4 regions of the Brevibacillus sp. FSL L8-0520 genome follow, and region 2 is predicted to be linked to each of the others. Evidence: riboswitches for the same ligand, from Rfam matches in the RefSeq annotation. Region 2 holds a riboswitch; each other region holds the start of a gene.

Region 1 (5,622 bases), 2.3 Mb from region 2:
GAATGCAGGCACAATTGCTCCTTTATACGTATCTTCGATGAACTTTTTCACTTCTGGCGTATTCAGCTCTTTCGCCAGCTTCTGGATCGCTTCGGAATCCTTGTTGTCCGGACGAGCTACCAGGTAGTTTGCATATGGAGAATCCTTGTCTTCGATGAACAGGGCGTCTTTGGTCGGTACCAGCTTCGCTTCCAGCGCATAGTTGGTGTTGATCAGAGCCAGGTCTACTTCATCCAGGACGCGTGGCAGCATCGCAGCTTCTACCTCTTTGAACTGCAGATTTTTCTTGTTTTCTACGATGTCTTTTACAGTACCGCTGATGCCTGCGCCGTCTTTCAGCTTGATCAGGCCTTGCTTTTCGAGCAGAGCAAGTGCGCGGCCGTTGTTCGTTGCATCGTTTGGCAGAGCAACGGTTGCACCGTCAGCGAGTTCATCCACGCTTTTTACTTTTTTGGAATATGCGCCAAACGGCTCGATATGAACAGGTACTACTTCTACCAGGTTCATGTTTTGTCCTTTGTTGAAATCATCGAGGTACGGCTTGTGCTGGAAGAAATTGGCGTCCAGCTGCTTTTCATTTACCTGCACGTTAGGTTGAACGTAGTCGGTAAATTCTTTGACTTCCAGAATTACGCCCTGCTCTTTCAGCTTCGGCGCGACGAACTTCAAAATCTCAGCCTGCGGGACCGGCGTTGCGCCCACTTTCAGCGTTACTTCTTTTTGCTCGCCTTGGGAACCGCCGGCAGACGGCGCGGGAGCCGATTCATTTTGGCTGCCGCAAGCAGCCAGAGACAGTGCCAGTACAGTGGACAGTACAGATACGACCAATTTCTTCACAGATGATTTCCCCTTTCTATTTTGAACATTCTCTATGGACAAGATCCTACTTCCGGCTGAACTTGATGACGAGCCTGTCGCCCACCATCTGCAGGATCTGAACCAACACAAGCAAAATACATACCGTCACGACCATGACGTCTGTCTGGAAGCGCTGATACCCGTAGCGGATCGCCAGGTCTCCCAAGCCTCCGCCGCCGATGACCCCGGACATCGCCGTGTAGGACACGAGCGACACCGTGGTAATCGTAATCCCGGCGATCAGCCCCGAACGGGATTCCGGCAAGAGCACGCTGCGGATAATTTGCCAGTTGGATGCACCCATCGATTGCGCCGCTTCAATTACGCCGCGATCAACCTCGCGCAGGGAGGTCTCCACCAGTCTGGCGAAAAAGGGAGCCGCCCCGATCACCAACGGAGGAATCGAGCCCTTTACCCCGAGTGAGGTGCCGACGAGCATTTTGGTTACAGGAATCAGCAGGATCATCAGGATGATGAATGGCACCGAACGCAAAACGTTTACGACAAAGGATGAGATCGAATAAAACGCGCGATTCTCCAAAAGCTGGCCTCTGGATGTGAGAAACAGCAAAATGCCCAGCGGCAGCCCGATAACGACGGTAAACAAGGTGGAAAAGCCAAGCATCGTCAACGTATCCTGCGTTCCCTTCCAAATTTCCGCCCAGTCTATATTTTTAAGCGTGAATCCCATTTTAAATCACCTCCACTTCCAGGCCGCGCTGACGAAGCGTATCGACAGCTTTCCTGTTCTGCTGCGCATCCCCGCCCAACTCGATCACGAGCTGGCCATATGGGGTGTCTTTCATACGCGAAATGGTTCCTTGCAGGATACTGAACACCGTACCTGTTTCCTGCATCGTTTGGAACAGAATCGGCTGGTAGGTTTGTTCTCCGAGGAACGTGACCCGCAGGATCGTCCGTTCGCCTGACGCCTTTTCATGAGCAACGGCAGCCCGCAGCTCGCTGGAGTCTGCTACTTGCTCCACGAACTCCTGTGTCGTCGGATGCTGCGGCTTCAAGAACACATCCAGAACATTGCCCATTTCTACGATGTGCCCTCCGTCAATGACACCGACCCGGTCGCAAATGGAGCGGATGACGTGCATTTCGTGCGTAATGAGGACGATCGTCAAGCCCAGCTTCCGGTTGATGTCCAAAAGAAGCGCCAGAATGGAGTTGGTCGTCTGCGGGTCCAAAGCGGATGTCGCTTCGTCGCACAGCAGCACCTTGGGGTCGCTCGCCAGCGCCCGGGCAATGCCGACACGCTGCTTTTGTCCGCCTGACAATTGTGCTGGATACTTGTCGCGGTGCTGTTCCAGCCCTACCAACGCCAGCATTTCCTTCACCTTTTTGTCGATCTCCGCCTTGGGCCGCTTGGCCAGCTTGAGCGGAAACGCGACGTTCTCCCCGACTGTAGCCGACGAGAGCAGGTTGAAGTGTTGAAAAATCATTCCGATATGCCGCCGCTGTTCCTGGAGCTTGCCTTCATCCAGCTTGGTCAGATCAACCCCGTCTACAATGACGCTGCCTGCTGTCGGACGTTCCAACAGGTTGATGCAGCGAATCAGCGTACTTTTGCCGGCACCGGAATGTCCGATGATGCCGAAAATTTCCCCCTTCTCGATCGAGAGGTCAATTCCGCGCAGCGCAGGTGTTTTATGGCCTTTTACAATGTAGTCTTTTTTCAGATTCTGCAACCGAATCATCCGGTTCACCTCCCATTACAATCAACAGCCCCTTTTTCATCAGGCGAAAAAGGGGCTGCACCGCATTATACGATCGCATTCACCCTTCTCATCTGTCAAGATTCTACAATCTTGTAGGAATTGGCACCGCGCCACCCATCAGAATCGATGAGCCGGTTGCCGGGCTTCATAGGGCCTGTCCCTCCGCCGCTCTGGATAAGAAGAATTCTACGTATATTTAGTTTGAAGAACTTTATTTCTTTTTATGATACAAAACGGATTATATGCTATACCAAAATAGAAAGTCAATGGGCAATTAATCCAACACGCCGTTGCGGACAATTTCTACATCGATGTTGTAATCGAAGCGGGACTTCCTGTACATCTCATGCCACTGATCGTGAGACAGCTTCCGCGCCCCGCGGAATTTTGCCCGGTATAATTCCCCGAACCCAAAGGGGTCTACCTCCCATTTTTGCATTTTGGCGACGACCTTGGCCAAATCCTGCTTCATGTTTTCAGACAAGGCCTGCTCCATTTTTCTGAGTACCTCCGGTTGTTCTATTTTTAACGGTATTGACATTTCCAGAATGCGTGTCCGTACTTTCACATCGACCTTGTAGGTCAGTGGATTCGTACTGACAATATCGACGTGGGCCTTGCTGCTCAGCGTATCAAATACCATTTGGATGTCAGGGCCGGTTGTGTTCTTCTTTTTCGGCTTTACCCCCATCCTCTCCGGATCTACCGACGTTTCGTACGTTCCCGCTCGATAAGCATCATGAACTAGCTTGATGTGAAAGGCTTCCTTTGGAGGAATCCAGCCGACATATTTGTCCTTGTGAAACAGAGCCACGCCTTTGATCCTCACCTCATCCCCTTTCCTCTCAAGAAAAGGGACGTAAGGGTCGATTCCCTCGCTGAAGTAGGAGCGGTAAAACTCATGGAGAGTAGGAGACGGAATTTTGTCATCCTCTACGTTGTGCCGGATCAATTGGTAGAGGTAAATGCCAATATTGCCTTCCTCTTTGAATTTGTACGTCAGCAAATCGTAGGTTTGGCCCTCAATGACACTTAAATAAACCCGGCTTCCAATCGAGGGGTCGCGGTACAGAGTGTCCACAATGCTGCCTATCCCTTTTCTGGCCAGCTCCTCGCTGTACATCGCGACCCGAAGCTGCCCGCCCAGCACTTCTTTGTCTGACTGCAGGTTGGCCTTGTCGCGAATGCCCTTGCTCGTCAGACTGATGCCGGACATCACCTGCACTTTTTCTTCAGCCTCGGGATTGATGGAGGGCATCACCACCGTTCCGCGTATGTTCCCGTCCTTTAACAGGTCATATCCCGCCACCGTAATCATTCCAAGCTCATCAAAAATTTGCGTCCTGATACAGCCGCTGAGCAGAACAGAACATAGAAGGAGCACGGCTCCCGCTCTCAGGAGCCGCTTATTTCCGGATCTCGGCACGATGAATCCTCCCTCCTGTTCCACCGCCGTTTGATCAGAACTCCCAACAATAGGACATAAGGGTAAATCACAGCCATGTACAAGCTAACGTACGACATGCGATCGATGATGTAATTGGCTGCATGTCTCGAGACAAAAAATTGCATCGCAATAAAGATGACCGCGCCGATGATGTACAAAACCCGCTTCTGGTTCCAGCCAAACATTCTTTTGCACCCCCTGGAGGCGGACCACATATACAGCATGACGTTGGGCAGGATGATCAGCATCCACAGGGAGATGGCAAGGTACTCGAACCGCTCCAGAAACGGGAAATACACGACGGTCTTGATCTGCAGCGTTGGCCATATCGTTCGTATGAGCTGGCCTTCGCTGAAGAATATGAGCGAGATGATCATCAGGACGACGTAGATGAAATTGGTAATGAACGCTCCCCACTGGGCATGCCGATGCAAACGCGTTTTATCTCCGACGTAGGGGTAAATCGAATACAACACTTCATACCCGACGGAGGTAAAGGCCATGATCAGTGCCCCCTTTAGAAGCTGCTTGAAATCTGCCTCCATAACCGGCAAAAGATAGTGCCAGCGGGCGTATTCCAACGTGAAGTAGAGATCAAAAAAAAGCCAGATCGTGATAAACACCGAAATGATCGCGTAGCCGGTAATCACCCGAATACCACCGAGGACAGTGTACATCGCAAGAAATAACAATATCGAGCCAAGTATCCAGATCGGAATCCCTGGAAAAATCCATGATTGTACGACTTCTATGTACCCCCGCAGGATGACCATCGCCATTGCGATGAAGTAGAGGATGTACAGAAGGCTGAATAGGTTGCCGATGATTTTCCCGTACACATCCCGATGTATCCCGAATAAATCTGCGGACGGGTAGTGCCTCAGTGTCCGGCATATGATCCAAATCGTAAGATGCGACAGCAGTCCCGCGATGGCTACGGAAATCCATGCGTCATGGCCGGATTCGGCTGCGACCACCCGCTGATAGCCTAATATTCCTACCCCTATTTGCGTCGACATGACAACGAAGCCGGTCATGTAAGGAGCTATGGTCGTCGTTGGTTTGGGCTGAACATTGATCTTCATGGCTCCTCCCTACTCATCTTCATCAAAATTATGGATTTGGCGTGCTCGTTGCTTGTTGTAGCGATAAGGCTTGCCGTTTTGAAAAAACTCGAGACGTTTGGCAAGGAACGCAAAGGGAGCCCGGATGAAGCTGTTTTTCCAGTCGATGAGGCGAACCGGATAAAGCGGGGAGAGGTACGGTCTTCCCAAGCTCGTCAGCCGCAAGAGATGGCTGATGAGGAAGCTGACCGCCATCATGATTCCGATCAGACCAAGCAGCCCCGCCATCAAAATGATGGGAAAGCGAATCACGCGGATCGTAGAGCCGATCACGTAGCTGGGAGCGATAAAGGATGACAAGGCTCCGAGCGCAACAATGATAATCAAGATGTTGCTGGTAAAGCCCGCCTGCACGGATGCTTGCCCAATCACGATACCGCCAACGATGCCGATCGTCTGTCCTACTTTGGTAGGAAGCCTTGCCCCTGCTTCTCTCAAGAGTTCAATAATAATCTCCATCATCAAA
Region 2 (5,622 bases):
GCGAATGCGGCAGCCGGCTGCGCTCTCATGGAGGATGACCTGATCTTCAACGGCTCCCCGGGTCTGGACCTGCCGGGCTTGATGAATGTGAAGGGGCGTCTCACCCACTTGAAGAGCGACTGGATGGAGTCGGGCAATGCCTTTGCCGACATCGTGGAAGCGCGCAACAAGCTGTTGAAGATGGGACACAGCGGTCCATATGCATTGGTCGTCTCCCCTGAGCTGTACTCGCTTCTGCACCGCGTACACAAGGGAACGAATGTACTGGAAATCGAGCACGTCCGCAATCTGGTCACCGACGGCGTCTTCCAATCCCCGACCATCAAGGGCCGATCCGGCGTCCTGGTCGCAACCGGCCGTCACAACCTTGACCTGGCTATTGCGGAAGACTTCGATACGTCCTTCCTCGGAGACGAGCAAATGAACAGCCTGTTCCGCGTCTATGAGTGTGTCGTGCTCCGCATCAAGCGGCCGAGTGCGATCTGCACGTTGGAGGAAACAGAAGAATAATAACCGAGGCTGCAAAAAACAGGGTGCCCCCGTCGTCAAAGACTTCGGGACACCCTGTTTTATTCGATCCACGTATTCATTTATCGCTAGTGAGCGACTAGCTGGCTGTACTCCGCAAACGCTTTGCCCAAGCGGTTGATCGCCAGTTCGGTATGTTCCCGATCCAGCAGCGTATAGTTGAGGCGCATCGTATTCGTTTGAGGCTGGTCCGCGTAGAACGGGATACCGGGAACAAACGCGACGCCTTCCTTGACAGCCTGCGCCAGCAGCTTCTCGGAGTGTACATGCTCCGGCAGCTCTACCCAGAGGAACATTCCGCCTCTCGGTTTATTCCACTTCATGCCGCTGGTTTGACGACAGAGCAGCTCGTGCATCCACTCCATCCGCTCTTTGTACGAGTCGCGGATTTTTTGAATATGGCTTTCCAAATCAAACCGGGACAGCAGCTCATACAGAGCAAATTGGTCGATTGTGCTGGACTGCAAGTCGATTGCCTGCTTGGCTTTTACCATCATCTGAATCACCTGGCTGTCTCCAATCGCCCACCCCGTTCGAAGACCCGGAGCGACGATTTTGGAGAAGGTGCTGGTGTAGACGACAGCCGATCCGTCCGGATGCTCATCGAGAGAAAAAATGCTGCGATAAGGCGCCTCGCCGTCGAACTGGATTTCCCCGTACGGATCGTCTTCCAGAATCAAAATGTTGTTTTCCCGGCATTGTTTCAGCAGTCCCAAGCGTTTTTCCAGACTCCAAACCTTTCCTGTCGGGTTTGCAAACGTCGGAATGACATAGGCCATCTTCGGGCGATATTGTGCGATTTTTCTGGCAAGGTCCTCCATATCCATGCCTTCCGCATCTCCATCCACCGGAATAGCTCGAATGCCGCGAAATTGGAACAGTTGCACGGCCGCGAGATACGTTGGATTTTCTACCAGCACGACGTCGCCTTCGTCCAGATAGACACGGCAGAGCAAGTCGACGGCCTGCTGGGAGCCGGTAGTGATCAGCATGTTTTCTACGCCAACATTCATATGCTTTTGTTTCATGCGGGACGAAACCCATTCCCGAAGCGGAATGTACCCGTCAGTCAAGCCGTATTGCAGCGATTTTGCTCCGTGATCCAGAGCGCGATTGAAGGCTTCTCTCATTTCTTCGATTGGAAAAGAATCCTCTGCCGGCAGGCCGCCTGCCAAAGACAATACTTGATTGCCCTGTGTCAGCTTCAGGATTTCGCGCACGGCCGAGGAGCTGAGTGCGCTGGTTGATTTGGAAAATGAATATTCCATGTTCGGTTCCCCCTAGATTTCGCTTATACCTGTTTTATCACTGCGGCCGTCATAAGTCCAATCTCACAAATCTATCGGCGGAATAGGTTTTAGCTATGTCGAGCGATGGCTCGGTCGAAATCGTCGGATTTTACTCGCGACTACTTTGGTTGGGGGTATCGATGCTTGTGCAGATGTTTCCTGCTTTTCTTTTGGGTGGTAAACCGGGCTGTAGAGGTAAGAAACAGGAGAAAAAGCAAAAGTACGGTGGGACGGGTTTTTGTAGGCAAATTCGAGCCCGTCTGGATAATCGAGTTGAAGGGCTTGGGAAAACTGGAGAGCTTCCCTTACTGGAATCTGTATGACGAAAACGGCAAGCGTTTCGACGTTCGGACCGATTTTGCCAAGACGTACATGGAAGATTCAGACAAGGGGTCGTATTGGTCCAAACCCTGATTGTCAAAGGAATGGAGCAGCCTCCGCAAAAGCTGAAGCTCGCTTTGCAAACCATCGAAACACGGTACATAGACTTGAACTGGCAACCGCCGATCCCGCCTAGTCCATAAAGCTGGCCTGGGGTATCACCTGATTCCATCAAGCCATCATAAAGGCCCTGAGCGATCATAGCTCCGGGCCTTTTGCTTGGGAAGCCATGCTTTATGTTGCAAGTATGGCTTCCGCTATACACGAAAAATAAGGCTGTCTTTCTTGAAAAGGTTGCCGTCATTATGTTTTGGCATCCGTGAGTATCATTTCGAATCAAGCCTGCTTTATCCGTGAGTATCCTGCTTGATTCAGCCTGTTGTGCCACCCCGAATCGCAGGAGAAGCCTGTTTCCAGGCTTCTCCCCACCGCGGCCCCTGGACAAGGAGCAAGATAACCCGAAGCCCGCCAACAAGCTTACCGAGCAAACAGCCCCAGCTTCTCAATCCTTCGCACTGCCTCCGCCAGCCTTTCTTCGCTGGAAAGAAGCGCCGCGCGCACATACCCCTCGCCCGTCGGTCCAAAACCGACGCCAGGCGCAACCACCACATGAGCCTTTTCCAGCAGCAAATCGGAAAACTCGACCGATGTAAACCCTTCGGGAACAGGCAGCCAGCTGAAAAACGAGCCCTCTGAAGGCTTGGCCTGCCAACCGATCCGGTGGAGCTCGGCGAACAGCACATCCCGCCTGCTTTGGTAGACGGAGACGAGATCATGTACGCATTGCTGCGAGCCGGTCATCGCTTTTGCCGCCGCCATCTGCACAGCGCCGAAGAGACTGACAAAGTAATGGTCCTGAATCAAATTGACCAGCCGTACGAGCTCCTTGTTTCCGACCATAGCCCCGACGCGCCAGCCGGCCATGTTGTACGTTTTCGACAGGGTGTAAAACTCCACTCCTACTTCTTTTGCCCCCGGCACCTGCATGAAGCTGACCGGCTTTTTGCCGTCAAAGCTGATCGCACCATAGGCGAAATCATGGCAGACGACGATCTCGTGCTTGCGGGCAAAGCGGATGGTCTCTTCAAAAAATTCCACCGGAGCGTTGACCGCCGTCGGATTGTTCGGGTAATTGAGGAACATCAGCTTGGCTTTTTCCAAATCTTCCGGCTTCAACTGGCCGTAATCCGGAAGAAACGCGTTTTCAGCCTTGAGCGGCATCATGACCATGCGGCCGTCAGCTACAGCCACGCCGGACCAGTAATCCGGATAACCTGGATCGGGCACCAAAGCGACGTCCCCGGGGTTCAGCAGCACCTGACAAATCTCAACCAGACCTGTCTTGCTGCCAAACAGGATGGCTACCTCTTCCTCCGCGTCCAGCTCCACGCCGAACTCTTCCTTGTACCAGTGGGCGACGGCCTGCTTCAGCTCCAGCCTGCCGCTGAACGGCGGGTATTTGTGATGGACAGGGCGCTTGGCCTGCTCGCTCAGCTCTTCCACGATATGCTGCGGTGTCGGGAGATCGGGATTGCCCTGTCCAAGATTGATAATGTCATGTCCGGCCGCGATGGCCTTGTTTGTTTTCGCTACCAGCGTGGCAAAAAACTGCGTCGGCAGTCGGTCCACCATGGCAGATGGTTGGATGCGCATTGGCTTTCTATCCTTTCTTTCGCAAAAATAATCCAGACATCGAAGCAGGCATGCAAAAAGCCCCTTTTCCTGAACAGAAAAAGGGGCGGATCGTGCGTCTCCACGTTCTTATCTGTCAGGATCGCTCCTGCTGGAATTGGCACAGCATCTGCAGAATATCCTGCAAGATCCGCTGCCGGGCTTCATCGGGCCAGTCCCTCCACCTCTCTGGATAAGTTAACAGCAACCTATTTACTTTGAATGTCTACTATACTACTTGAGCAGGTTGGGAGTGTCAATACAATATCCCGAACCATGGCCCGGGCTGCTTTGCTGTTGCTGGCCCGGCAGCCTGCAGGGCCTCGTTAGACAGCCTGGCAGTCCTCAACTGTCAGCCTGGCGGTCCTCAACTGACAAACTGAGGAGCCTCACTGACAGGCTGAGGGGCCTCGACTGACAGCCTGAGCGGCCTCGGCTGAAAGCCTGCTGGTCTTCGCCTGACAGCTACGAGTATCCGTCCAAGCATTGCTTGTCATGACCCGAGCTTCTCCGGAGCAGGCAGAGCTGCCTTCATCTCAGGACGCTTTACAAAGGACGTGTACACGGTAAAGCAAGCGACAGCGACCAAAGCCAAAGCAGCCATGAAGTAGACCATCCCATTTGCTCCGAGCGCTTCAAAGATCACGGCGCCCATCAGCGGGCCGACCATGCGTCCTCCTGAGCCTACGCCCCCGATGAGGCCTTGAATGAACCCTTCACGTCCCGGTGGAGACAACTCGGCAGCGATGGTCGGGACGGCAGGCCACACCAGCATTTCACCCAGTGTAATGACAAACATGGCCACGAAAAAACCGGCGTACACCGTCGTCTGAGACAAGATCAGCATGGAGAGCGAAAAGACGTAGGCGCCTAACAGCAACTGCGCTTTCAGCGTACGGGCGAAGTGCCTGATCACCCAGGAGATAAACGGCTGCCCGAACAGGATCAAAGCACCATTCAGCGTCCACAGCAGGCTGTACTCCCTGAGCGTGATGCCCAGCGACTGCATATACGCCGACAGCACAGTCGTCCACTGCGAGTAAATAATCCAGCAGACCAACAACCCTGCCGACAACAGACCGAGCGCTAGCCATGCCATCGGGCGACCGGCAGCTTGAGCGGCATCCGTCGCCATTGCCGCCGCGGCCCCTTTTGATCCGCCGGCCTTCTCCGCCAATCCCGCGGCAGGCAGCTGTGCCCCCTCACCTTCCTCTGTGTGCTTCGCCGACGCTGCCACGAGCCGGCCTTCTTTTTCCTGACCGCGCTCAAGATCGACCGTGCGGCTCAAAAAGATAAAGAGAAACAGAACTGCCAGCTGCAGCGCCGCATTTCCAAAGAAAGTCCAGGCAAAGGAAATGCTCGCCAGCATTCCCGCCGAGGCGGAACCGATCGCTACCCCGATATTGAGTGCCACATAAACCGTATTCAAGCCCTTGCGGCCGCCGTCAGGCCACAAGAGGCCGATCAGGGCATTGAGCACAGGAAACATGATGCCGGAGAAAAATCCGTTCAAAAGCAGCAAGACCGTATACGTATGAAAGCTGGTTGTGAAGCCCAGTGCCACAGCTACGGCTACCGCTCCCGCTGTCGCGGCGTATACTGTGCGCATTTTCCCCCAGCGGTCAAAGAGAACCCCGCCTGTCAGACTGCCGATCAGGTACGCTCCCTGATTCAGCATCAAAAGAACACCCGCTACGGTGAGCGGCTTCCCGAGAAAATCGTGGATGTAGATCGTCACCAGCGGCCAGATACA
Region 3 (5,622 bases), 2.1 Mb from region 2:
CGCCAGGACAATTCCTTTAATGATGTCATACGCATAATAAGGAAGATTCAGCATCGTCATGCCGTTCAGCAGGACACCGATCAGGATGGCCCCGACGAAGGTGCCGAATACATTGGGCTTGCCTGCGCCAAATACAGAGAAACCGACAAACGCCGCGGCCACCGCATCCATCAGCATGGAGCCTCCGCTGCTCACCTGACCGGTTCCGATTCGCGCAGCCAAGAGCATCCCTCCGAGTCCGGCAAACAGGGCAGAGAGCACGTAAGCAAGCGTCCGGTACCGGTTCACGGGTATTCCGGAGAGCCGTGCCGCTTCCACATTCCCTCCGGTCATATAAAGCATGCGCCCTTGTCTCGTATAGGTCAAATAAATATGCGTGACCGCCACCAGCAAAAAGGTAAGCAGCACAGGCACCGGTACGGAGAGAATCTCGCCTTGCCCCAGCCAGAGAAACCATTCCTGAAATTTGCCCGGAGCAGTCGTCCCGTCCTCCATCGGCATATTGGCGTAGATCGAGTAGCCCTTTGAATAGGTCATATGGACGCCGTTTACGATGTACAGCATCGCCAAGGTCGCCAACAGGTCGGGAATCCGAATCTTCACGACCAACAGCGCGTTGATCAAGCCCACCAGAACGGCCAGAACGATCGGAACCGCCAATGTCGCGACCGCTCCTTGTTCGTACCAGACCATCATCGATGCGGAGACAACGGTAGTCAAGGAGACGGTCGAACCGACAGACAGGTCGAATCCGCCGACAATCAAGGAAAACGTAACACCGACGGCCACAAATGTGACGATGGAGATGGAGCGCAAAATATCCGTGATGTTGGCATAGGTAAAGAAATAAGGATTGGTCAGGCTAAAAAGCAGGATGACGATGGCGATCACGGCAACTGTTCCGTATTTATAAACAAAATCAAACAAGCTGTATTTTTTTGCTTCCATCTTATTCACCCCCGCTTGCGTAATACATGATTGACTCCTGGGTCGCTTCTTCCCGGCTCAGCTCTTTTACGATTTGTCCCTCGAACATGACGAGGATCCGGTCCGCAATCCCCAGCACCTCGGGAAACTCGCAGGAAAAATACAGGATGCCTTTTTTCTCCGCGGCGAGCGAGCCGATCAGGCGGTATATGTCGCTTTTCGCCCCGATGTCCACACCCTTCGTCGGCTCGTCGAACATAAAGATGCGCGCATCCGTATCCAGCCATTTTCCGATAGCGACCTTCTGCTGGTTTCCCCCGCTCAAGTGGCCGACAGGCTGACGGATGCCCGCTGTCTTTACCCCCAGTTTTCGGACGATCTTCTCGGCTTGCTCCGACTCCAGTCTTTGCTTCACAAAGCCCTTTGGCGACCATTTGGCCAGGGTAGCCACCGACAGATTGCGGGCGACCGACTCCTCTACGAATATCCCTTCCTTGCGGCGCTCCTCCGGCACGAGGACGATCCCCGCCTCGACTGCCTCTTTCGGCGTGCGAAGCCGCAAAACCCTGCCGTTTACAATCAGCTTGCCATCCTCCCACTCATCCGCGCCGAACAGCAGACGTGCCAGCTCCGTCTTCCCTGCTCCAACCAGGCCGACGACACCGACGATTTCTCCCTCGCGCACATGCAGGTCCGCTCGGCGAACCTTGCCTCCTCTGGCGTTTTTCACTTCCAGGATGGTCTCGCCGATCGGCACCTGGGTCTTCGGGAACTCCTCGGAGAATGTCTTGCCCAGCATCGCGGCGATGACCTCGTCCATCGTTGTGTCCGCCGTCTCTTTGGTAGAGATCCGTTGTCCATCGCGCATGACGGTGATCCGGTCGCAGATTTGAAAAATTTCCGGCAGCCGGTGGGAGATGTAGATAATGCCCAACCCCGCTTGCTTGCACTGCTCGATGATCTGAAACAGCCGCTCTGTTTCCGTGTTGCTGAGCGGAGCTGTCGGTTCGTCAAAAATAATGAATCGGGCCTGCTGTACCGTCGCCCGGGCGATCAGGATCAGCTGCTTTTCGGACAGCGTACAGGCTTCCACCTGCTTTTTCACAGGAATGGAAAAGCCAAACCTTGCGAGAATCGCTTCCGCCTCTTCATACAAGCGGCGCCAGCTGATCAAGCCCTTTGCTTGGATTTGGCGATCGAGCAATATGTTTTCCGCTACACTGAGGTACGGGATCAGCGCCGTATCCACTTCCTGATAGACGCATTGAATCCCGAGCGCTTTGGCATCCTGCGGCGACTGGATCGCGGCCTCCCTGCCATCAATCACAATGGAGCCTCCGTCCGCCACATAGGCTCCCGTCAAAATCTTCATCAGCGTGCTCTTCCCCGCTCCGTTGGCTCCGAGCAGAGCGTGAACTTCTCCCGCTTTCACTTCGAAATCGACGGAACGGAGCGCGGGTACGCCAGAGAACTGCTTCATGATGCCGTTCATCTGCAAAGTCGTCATTTTCTGTCCCCCCTTATTAAGGAAGAATCCCGTTGATGGATGATCAACGGGATTACGCTACACCATCTATGCAGGATTACTTGCCCCATTCTTTCACGTACTGGGAGAGATCTCCCATCGTGATTTTCTTGTCCGTCGGCAAATCGTCTCGCTTGACCAGCACAGGATTCAGTTTGACGCTGTCCGGCACCTGCTCGCCGTTGATTTTTTTGAAGACGGTTTGGGCTTGAATCCGTCCGATGTTGCCCGGGTCTACCGCTGCAGTCGCTACCCACGAGGTAGAGGGATCCTGCATGAGCTGCAGGTCTTCGTCGCTCAAATCGATCGAGTATACTTTGATCTCGGTACGGCCGGCTTGCTGAATGGCGCGGGTCGCTCCTTTGGCGAACTCATCCCAGGAAGCCCAGACCGCTGTAATATCTCCTTTGTTTGGATACTTCTTCAGAATGGCTTCCATCTGCGATTGCGTATCCAGCGCGGTGTTGTTGGTGGCGCTGCCGAAAGCGGCAACCTCCTTGATATCCGGATATTTCTTCAAAAAGGCTTCGTACGTGATCTGGCGTTTTTCCATCGGTGCAAAGCCAGCCACCCAAATTTTCACGATGTTTCCTTTGCCGCCGGTATCTTCAGCCAGCTTCTCCAGGCTAAGCTCAGCCAGCTTCTGGTCATCCTGCTCTACTACAGGAACCCCGGGAAGCTTGATGTCTGTATCAAACAGCACGAGCGGGATGTTTTGCTTCACAGCCTTTTCTGCTCCTTGCTGCAGTGCTTCTGCAGTGCCGTGGTCAATCAGAATGCCGTCGAAACGCTGGTTGACCGCCGCATCCAGGTTGGAAGCCATTTTGGACAGATCGGTATCTGCGTTGAAAACAGTCAGCTCTCCGCCGTTCTTTTCTACTTCGGCTTTGACGCCGGCAATGTACTGAGCCGAGAATGTGCCTACGTTTTGCCGCATCACGAGCGCGATCCGTTTTGCTTTCTCGCCGGAGCCGCCACCCGCTCCGCCGTTTCCGGAAGACGCGCTGTTGCCCCCGCCGCAAGCTGTCAGCAAAAGAGACACAGAAAGGATAAGCGATCCAATCAAACTAAACTTCTTTTTCATATCGGAAAACCCCCTTTTTAAAGTAACACGGTACGCTGTTCTGCGGTTTTGAACCGGAATCGACATCCATTTGCTCCATCAAAAAAGCCTCTTTCCAGATGAAAGAGGCTTAAATCAGCGGATTTTCGCCTCTCATCTGTCAGGTATCGCTACCTGTAGGAGTTAGCACCTTGGCTCAAAAGAAACGTGTTCCTTTGCGCTAGGTTGCCGGGCTTCATTGGGCCAGTCCCTCAGCCTTCTCTGGATAAGAGTTCATATTCTCATATCAAAACCTTTTGTATATACAGAATATAATGGCTGCTTTCAAACCTGTCAACTAGGATTTTTTCCCCTTCCCTGTCCCTATCTTTTCAAATGCCTGGGCGACAAACCAACTGTGCTCCTCCCGCATCTTTTGTTCCGTAGACGCATCGAGTCCCCAGTCGGATATTTTGGAAGCCGGGCGCAAAGCTGCGAACAGATCCCAGTAAGACAGGTCTGTAAAATCGAACTTCGTCAAGGATTGATAGCGACCGGTAAAACGAAGCATCGCCTCGATGCCGAATGCCCACAGAATCTCCAGTCTGGCGTTGGCAACATCCGCGAGCGGATCTCCGAGCTGCGCGTCCTCCCAGTCGATCACTGCAGCAAGCTGTCCGTCCCTCCACATTACATTTCCTGGCCAAAAATCTCCATGCAGCAGTACGCATGGATTCCGCGAAGGAAATGGCCAAACTGCCTCCAGAACATCCCGAATGCGTCCCTCACCCAGCGATTCATCTGTGATTGCCGGCCGTTTTTCGATTTTCTCGGTACATGCTTTCTCCAGTTTGGGCAAAAAGGACAAATCCAGCTTCGAGACGTCCACACTATGAATCCTGGAAAGCTGCGCAGCTAGCTGGAAAACGTGGTCGGTCACATCGGCAGGAGTGAACTCAGTCTTTCCCTCGATGTATTCAATCACGACGTACGGCGTGGAAAAAATCTCGCCTGATTGATCCAGGAAAAATGGCACTGGCGCGGCCACCCCCACAGACTTCAGGAGTTCCATCAGCTTGAATTCATCTGCTGCCACATGGGGATTCTGTGAAATGTCTGCCGCACCGTGCCGGCGCACAACCATTTTTTTCCTTTTGCCGTCAAGCTGCTCGATTTCAAGCGCCGTCACCTGCGCTGAGACACCGCCTTTCAACTCCCAGGAGCGAACCAGCTTGCTTTGGGGTTCAAGCCTTTGAACCAATCTTTGAAAGCAGTCCCTTTCCGTTGATTCTGTCATTTGCACCTCTCCTTTGCCTTTTCCGGAATATTCGCTATCCCCGTGATCAAATCATCCCGGTTTCCCGCAGAAGATGAAAAATGAAAAGCGGACAGCTCTCGAATGGGCCGTCCGCTTCTTTTGCTCGCTTTACGGGTCAATCGCTGTTTATCGCTTTAGTTGGATGTGCAGCCATTGCATTTTTCACCTGGACTGCAACTGCTAAAGCCAGCGCCTGACCAATCCCCCTACAAATTCCCAACTACTTCTGCTGGTAATTTACTCTTACGATCTTCCAGCCATACGGGCTTGATTCTTCCTGTTCCAAAGAGTATTCCACCTGATAATTTCCTGTCAGCGTATGCTGATAGCTTCCTGTCACCCACAATCGCTTCGGATTGCTGTCATCTTTCCTGACCACCAGGCTGCCGCTGTAATCATGCAGAGGGAGCGGAGCGATCTCTTCCAGTGACTCTTGGGCGTCCTTGCTGAAAAACTGCCCGATCCGCGACGGGTCCTTCTGGACATACGCCTGATTGGCGGCGGTGAGGAAGAGGTTGACGATGTTTTTCTGGCGAAGCTGCGTTTCCTTGAACTGCTGAGGCGTATCGCGTTTCCAAAGATCATGCAAGCGTTTCAGGACGATGGCAAACTGCGCTCGTGTCATTTGTTTTTTCGGGTCAAAATTTTTGTCTGCGTTAAAGAGATAGAATTCGGAAATCGCTGCCGCATAGGGCGATGCCGTATCCTCGTATTTGGGATCGTGCTTCCACAGATAGTAGCCCGTATAGTAAGGCTTCACTTCATCCAGCTTGAGGGTTGTCGCCCGCATTTTGTAAGGAGCCAGGACAT
Region 4 (5,622 bases), 1.1 Mb from region 2:
CGCCTGATTCATTATTGATCTCCTTCTACCTCGTTTTTGACCGTCTGGAACAGCGCCTGCAGCTTGGGCACATCCATTTCCCTGATCCCGACATCGTATCTGGGGATGGAAAGCGGATTCACCTGGGCCGTTACCACACCTCGATTTGAATTGAAGACAAATCGGTAGCCCGCTTGCTTGGCTATGTCCAGTACGATGTCATTGCTGTATCCAAACGGCAAGGAAATAGCTTGCACCTGCTTGCCCACCAGATCGCTCAAGCCGACCCGCGACATCGTAAAATCTACGTAAAGGCGATTGCGGTATTCTTGTTCGTCTTCGAGCCGTTTGAGCTCCTCCATGTACACAGGTGCTGTCTCCGGTCCCAGATCTCCCCATTCGTTGCGGGCCCTCTCGTCGTGAAGACTGTATGTATGAGAAGCGATCTCCACCAACCCGGTCTGCAGCATTTCCTTCACTTGCGGACGGGATAGCGGCGTGGTCATTTTTTCTCTCTTTCGCTCCTCGGTATCCCGCAATCGTCCAAGTATGGCAAAGTTGACCGATGGGAACCGATACTGCTGCATTACGGGAAAAGCATGTGTGTAATAACTTTCATACCCATCATCAAATGTAAGCAAGACTGCATTCTCAGTGGGCAAAACTCCTGTCTCGACAAAACGCACAAATTCCGCCAGTGATATCGGATGAAAATTGTTCTCGAATAAAAACGTCATATGCTCTCTAAACTGCTCCGCCCCAATAACATAGCGCTGGTCAGAATCGTCGGTCACATGATGGTACGTCAATACGACTACCCGATCTCTATACCAGAGCTTGGAGGACGCTGCTTCTTCCCGGTTTTTTTCTGTCTGTGGTGCAGCCGATTGCTCCTCGCTTGTGCTTATAGACGTAGTGACATGGGGGAAAGGTTGCACTTTTGGAGCCTCCTCTTTAAAAAAAGAGGCAGTATCGGGCAGTCCGGCAGTCACAACGAGCCCTAGCGCAATGAAAAATACGAGAAAGAAGGGCCACCTCTTCGGCACAAAAAACTCCCTCCTTTATGCCTATATAGGAATTTCGACATATACGAACGGATTCCTTTATGAACTGAATTCCAGCAGTTTGCCGCAAGTCTTAAGGCCTAGTCTTCTTAAAAATATAGAGGAAATCCGTTTTCAATGACAGAAAAAGAGCCTAGTGTGTATCACTAGGCTCTCGCGCTTGGTCTTTACTTGGACAGCCCTGCTGCATCCTGCTTGAGCGCTTCTGCCTTATCTGTGCGCTCCCACGGCACATTCAGATCGTTGCGGCCAAAATGGCCGTATGCCGCGGTCTGCTTGTAGATAGGACGACGCAGGTCAAGCTGCTTGATGATACCTGCAGGACGAAGATCAAAATGCTTGCGGATTAGTGTTACCAATTGGTCCTCGGCAATCTTGCCGGTCCCAAATGTATCTACGCTGATGGACACTGGCTGTGCGACACCAATTGCATAGGCCACTTGTACTTCGCATTTTTCAGCCAAGCCGGCAGCGACGATGTTCTTCGCTACATAGCGGGCTGCATATGCGCCGGAGCGGTCCACTTTTGTCGGGTCTTTTCCGGAGAAAGCACCACCGCCGTGACGAGCGTATCCGCCATAGGTGTCGACGATAATTTTGCGGCCTGTCAAACCGGCATCCCCTTGTGGTCCGCCAATAACAAAACGGCCAGTCGGGTTGATGAAGTATTTGGTCTCGGCATCCAGAAGCTCTGTTGGCACGACAGGCTTGATCACGTGCTCCATCAGGTCGTTCTTGATTTGTTCCAGAGTGGTTTCCGGAGCGTGCTGGGTAGAAATAACAATCGTATCAATACGAACCGGCTTATCGCCGTCGTATTCTACAGTCACCTGTGTTTTACCGTCTGGGCGCAGGTAGCTCAAAGTGCCGTTTTTACGCACTTCGGTCAGACGGCGAGCCAACTGGTGAGCCATGCTGATCGGCAAAGGCATCAGTTCAGGAGTCTCGTTGCAGGCGAAACCAAACATCAGACCTTGGTCGCCGGCACCAATCGCTTCAATCTCAGCATCAGTCATTTTCCCTTCGCGGGCTTCCAGCGCCTGGTCTACACCGAGGGCGATATCGGCAGACTGCTCGCCGATAGCGGTCAGAACGCCGCAAGTGTCGGCATCGAAACCAAACTTGGCGCGATCGTATCCGATTTCACGGATGGTGTCACGGACGAGCTTTTGAATATCCACGTACGTGTTCGTGGTGATTTCCCCTGCCACGAGTACCAGACCAGTGGTAACGGAAGTTTCGCATGCTACGCGAGCATTTGGATCCTTGGACAAAATGGCGTCCAGGATAGAGTCGGAAATTTGGTCACAAATCTTATCCGGATGACCTTCGGTGACGGATTCAGAAGTAAACAGACGACGACCTTTTTGCAAAGACATGTGTACTACCTCCTTTGACCTCATACAAATAGTGTGGTAGCCGAAACAGGTTCTTATTAGACGAAGGCACAAGCAAAAAAAAACCTTTTCCTGTTTTAGAGGAAAAGGTGCTTGGTGTTTGCGTTCCCTACCCTCTTATCGGCCAGAACAGGTATCCGTTCTGCTGGTTAGCACCGCTCGAGTCGGTTGCCGGGCTTCATGGGGCCAGTCCCTCCGCCTGCTCTGGATAAGAGTATCCATTACGGATAATAGAATAATCGTTTTTATAGCCGGTGTCAATAAGCGCTTAGCGCAATTCGTATTTGCCGCGAACCATAATGTGCGCGACACCATTGTAGTTTGCATTCAAGCGCAATCCGCGATTGTCCGAACGGGCGATCAAGAGCAGATGATTGGCAGCCACCTGAGCTCCCGCTCGCAGGTCCTTGCCCTCGGTAATATCTGTCAAGCCATCGCCTTTATCGCCGGCTACTGCTTGTACTTTTCCCGTACGGACGATAAATTCCGTACCCTCAAAACCGTACAGCGTCTGCCCCGGGTGCAGCTCAACCACTGTCAACCCCGTCGAGACGGATGCACCGCCTGTGCCTGCGCCTCCGCCAAGAGCTTTTTGAATTTGCTGATCCACATAGCTTTTGGTGACGACCGGATCATCCGCTGAGCCCGGGACACCGGAAACGCCGTCTGCCATCGCCTGCGAAGCAAAGACCCCCATCCCGACAATTGCTATGGCGAGGATTCCCTTGGTTGCTTTTTTCATTTATGTTCTCTCCTTTTCCATAGAGTTACAAACTGTAAGCCTTCGCCAGCAGGACGACCACCTCTGCACGTGTAGCTCTTCCCTGCGGCTTGAACGTCCGTCCGTAACCGCTTATCCACTTTTTCGCCGTCAGCGCCTCAATGGCGGGAGACGCCCAGTGACTTGTCGGCACGTCGGTAAACGATGACCTGCTGCGATTATAGAGCACGAGATTATTTGCTCTGGCTACCATCAGTGCCATTTCTGCCCGTGTGATCGATTGATCCGGCAGCATGGTGCTGTTTGGATAGCCGCTGATGATGCCGAGCTGGTGGGCAGTCAGCAGATTGCCATAGGCCCAGTGATTTTTAGAAAGATCCTTGAACGGATTTCTGCCTGTATACGTAACGATATTCATCCCTTTGGCCCGCATGGACTGGATCAGCATCGTCGCAAACTGGCCTCGAGTCACCGACTGGTCAGGCTTGAAGGTCGAATCATCAAAGCCTTTGACGACTCCCTTCGTGCTGAGTCTGGCGATCTCGTTGCGGGCCCAGTGCGTGGAAATATCACGATAACCCGCGATCAAAGGCTGCTTGGTCAAAGTCAGCCGGTACGAATCGTATTTAAACGGCAATGTGGTTGTCAGACGGATATAATACTTGCCCGGCTTCAGCTTCATGCCAAGCACCTCTTTGCCCAGATCGGACAGCTGCGCTACGTCGTTCGTGGCAAAGAGCGAGTAGTTCAATGTATCCGAACCGTACAGCTCCAGCCGCATCCCTGTCGATACGGGAACGAACGGAGCGCGTATGCTGACGTAGGATTCGGAATCGACCGTAAATTGGAACCAGTCCTGATCGGTATGAGTAGGCAAGGTTCCTGTCATCAGCGTTCCGTTGGCCAAAGGTGACGCCTGGCGATATGTATCGTTGGGCTCATTGGTATCCTTCCGAATCGGCGTATAGGACACGTCCAGCTTGTACTCGCCGTTCACCTGATTTCGCCAGTACTCGGTCAGCCTGATGTAGTATTTGCCCGGCGATACTTCCTTTTGGGCGCGCTCGGTCGGGTCATTCCGGTCGCCTTTGTCAAATTCTTCAAAGGCTTGTCCCTCTTTGCCGATCTTCATGTTCAGGTCGATCCGCTTGGTATCGGCAGTGACTGTTACGTTTAGCCGGCCGTATTCGCGGACATAGTAAGAAAACCAGTCCTCGTCGCCCTCTTCATGGAAGTTCCCGATTACGGAAATTTGGTTGCCTACCAGCGGGCGGGCCGTATCCATTGTATTGTTGCGCTCATACTTGTCCGGATTGATCGTAAACCGGCTGGTCAACAGATAGGTAAAGCCCTTCACACCGAAGCTTCGCTCCATCCTGATGTACATTCTACCAGCTTTCACCGGTACAGTCAGCGTGTCTCCGTTCCCTATGTAATAGGTAGAAGCTTCGCGATTTTCAGGGAAGAAAGTAGCAGCCAGCGCAGTTGTATTCGTTGAAGTGACGGTTGAGACCAGTGTGACTTTTCCGTCGTAAGGGATATCCATATAATACCAGTCGGTTTTGTCTGACTCTGATAATTTCGCTCTCAGCTGTGATTCAATCGGAAATGCCTTTGCCTGATTTCGCGTATTGTTTGGTTCATGAAAATCCATCGACAGCTTTTCACTGACGGCTCGATTGACATCGAGCAGCCCGTATCCCGTTTGCCTGTCCCAGCCGCGCTCTCCAAGGTCTGCAGCCGTCTGGTACAACAATTGGCGCACATCCAGGGGCGTCATATTCGGATTGCGCGCAAGCACCAATGCCGCAGCACCCGCTACCTGGGGCGCAGCTGCTGAGGTGCCGCTAAACATTCCGTATTTCCCCTTTGGCTTGGTTGTGTAGATATTGAACCCTGGGGCGACGAGATTCAATTCCGGTCCTGAGTTCGAATCGTAGAGCGGCTTTAAGTTTTCTTTGACGGCTCCAACGGCGATTACCGTCGGATACGCTGCCGGATAGGCGACGCGGTTCGCTTCGTTCCCGCTGGCGGCGACGACGACTACCCCGCTCGCTTCCGCCCGCTGGATGGCCGCTGTCAACGTTTTCGAATAGGACAGACTGCTGACTGACATCAGGATGATTTTAGCTCCTCGGTCAATCGCTGCATTGATCCCTTTTGCGAGCAGCTCCACATCTGTCTCCCCGTACTTGTCCAACACTTTTATCGGCATAATCCGCGCATTCCACAACACGCCGGAGACTCCGATCCCATTGTTTCCCCTGGCGGCCAAAACCCCCGCAACAGCTGTGCCATGTCCGTTCGCGCTGTCGTCCTGGGCAGGCTTTCCGGGCTGCACCAGATTGACTCCTGGAAGGACGTTTCCTTTCAAATCGGGATGGCTATAATCCACTCCGGTATCGAGAACGGCGATGGTAATATTGTCGTTTCCGGTGACTTTTGTCCAGGCCAAATCAGC

Evidence for each region. A riboswitch is a leader RNA that binds a small molecule or an ion and turns the genes downstream of it on or off. The one in region 2 is predicted to bind S-adenosylmethionine.
Region 1: it holds a riboswitch for S-adenosylmethionine, as region 2 does, so the genes downstream of both, NSQ24_RS03500 (methionine ABC transporter ATP-binding protein) here and NSQ24_RS19000 (pyridoxal phosphate-dependent aminotransferase) in region 2, are expected to answer to the same signal.
Region 3: it holds a riboswitch for S-adenosylmethionine, as region 2 does, so the genes downstream of both, NSQ24_RS02820 (sugar ABC transporter substrate-binding protein) here and NSQ24_RS19000 (pyridoxal phosphate-dependent aminotransferase) in region 2, are expected to answer to the same signal.
Region 4: it holds a riboswitch for S-adenosylmethionine, as region 2 does, so the genes downstream of both, metK (methionine adenosyltransferase) here and NSQ24_RS19000 (pyridoxal phosphate-dependent aminotransferase) in region 2, are expected to answer to the same signal.

The regions. Positions count from the first base shown of each region.
Region 1 covers NZ_CP150171.1:635,383-641,004, reverse strand. Annotated here, with positions in the region: gene NSQ24_RS03510 (MetQ/NlpA family ABC transporter substrate-binding protein) at 1-837, opposite strand, end outside; gene NSQ24_RS03505 (methionine ABC transporter permease) at 884-1,549, opposite strand; gene NSQ24_RS03500 (methionine ABC transporter ATP-binding protein) at 1,551-2,564, opposite strand; SAM riboswitch class I at 2,650-2,766, opposite strand; gene NSQ24_RS03495 (Ger(x)C family spore germination protein) at 2,860-4,011, opposite strand; gene NSQ24_RS03490 (GerAB/ArcD/ProY family transporter) at 3,981-5,117, opposite strand; partial or broken gene NSQ24_RS03485 (spore germination protein) at 5,127-5,622, opposite strand, start outside.
Region 2 covers NZ_CP150171.1:3,786,194-3,791,815, forward strand. Annotated here, with positions in the region: gene NSQ24_RS18985 (family 1 encapsulin nanocompartment shell protein) at 1-510, shown strand, start outside; gene NSQ24_RS18990 (PLP-dependent aminotransferase family protein) at 597-1,796, opposite strand; gene NSQ24_RS18995 (hypothetical protein) at 1,962-2,231, shown strand; gene NSQ24_RS19000 (pyridoxal phosphate-dependent aminotransferase) at 2,676-3,851, opposite strand; SAM riboswitch class I at 3,957-4,069, opposite strand; gene NSQ24_RS19005 (MFS transporter) at 4,363-5,622, opposite strand, start outside.
Region 3 covers NZ_CP150171.1:490,282-495,903, reverse strand. Annotated here, with positions in the region: gene NSQ24_RS02830 (ABC transporter permease) at 1-948, opposite strand, end outside; gene NSQ24_RS02825 (sugar ABC transporter ATP-binding protein) at 950-2,434, opposite strand; gene NSQ24_RS02820 (sugar ABC transporter substrate-binding protein) at 2,511-3,536, opposite strand; SAM riboswitch class I at 3,666-3,787, opposite strand; gene NSQ24_RS02815 (phosphotransferase family protein) at 3,853-4,791, opposite strand; gene NSQ24_RS02810 (S-layer homology domain-containing protein) at 5,033-5,622, opposite strand, start outside.
Region 4 covers NZ_CP150171.1:4,864,388-4,870,009, forward strand. Annotated here, with positions in the region: gene NSQ24_RS23830 (sensor histidine kinase) at 1-12, opposite strand, end outside; gene NSQ24_RS23835 (polysaccharide deacetylase family protein) at 12-1,025, opposite strand; gene metK (methionine adenosyltransferase) at 1,211-2,416, opposite strand; SAM riboswitch class I at 2,555-2,655, opposite strand; gene NSQ24_RS23845 (hypothetical protein) at 2,709-3,182, opposite strand; gene NSQ24_RS23850 (S8 family serine peptidase) at 3,208-5,622, opposite strand, start outside.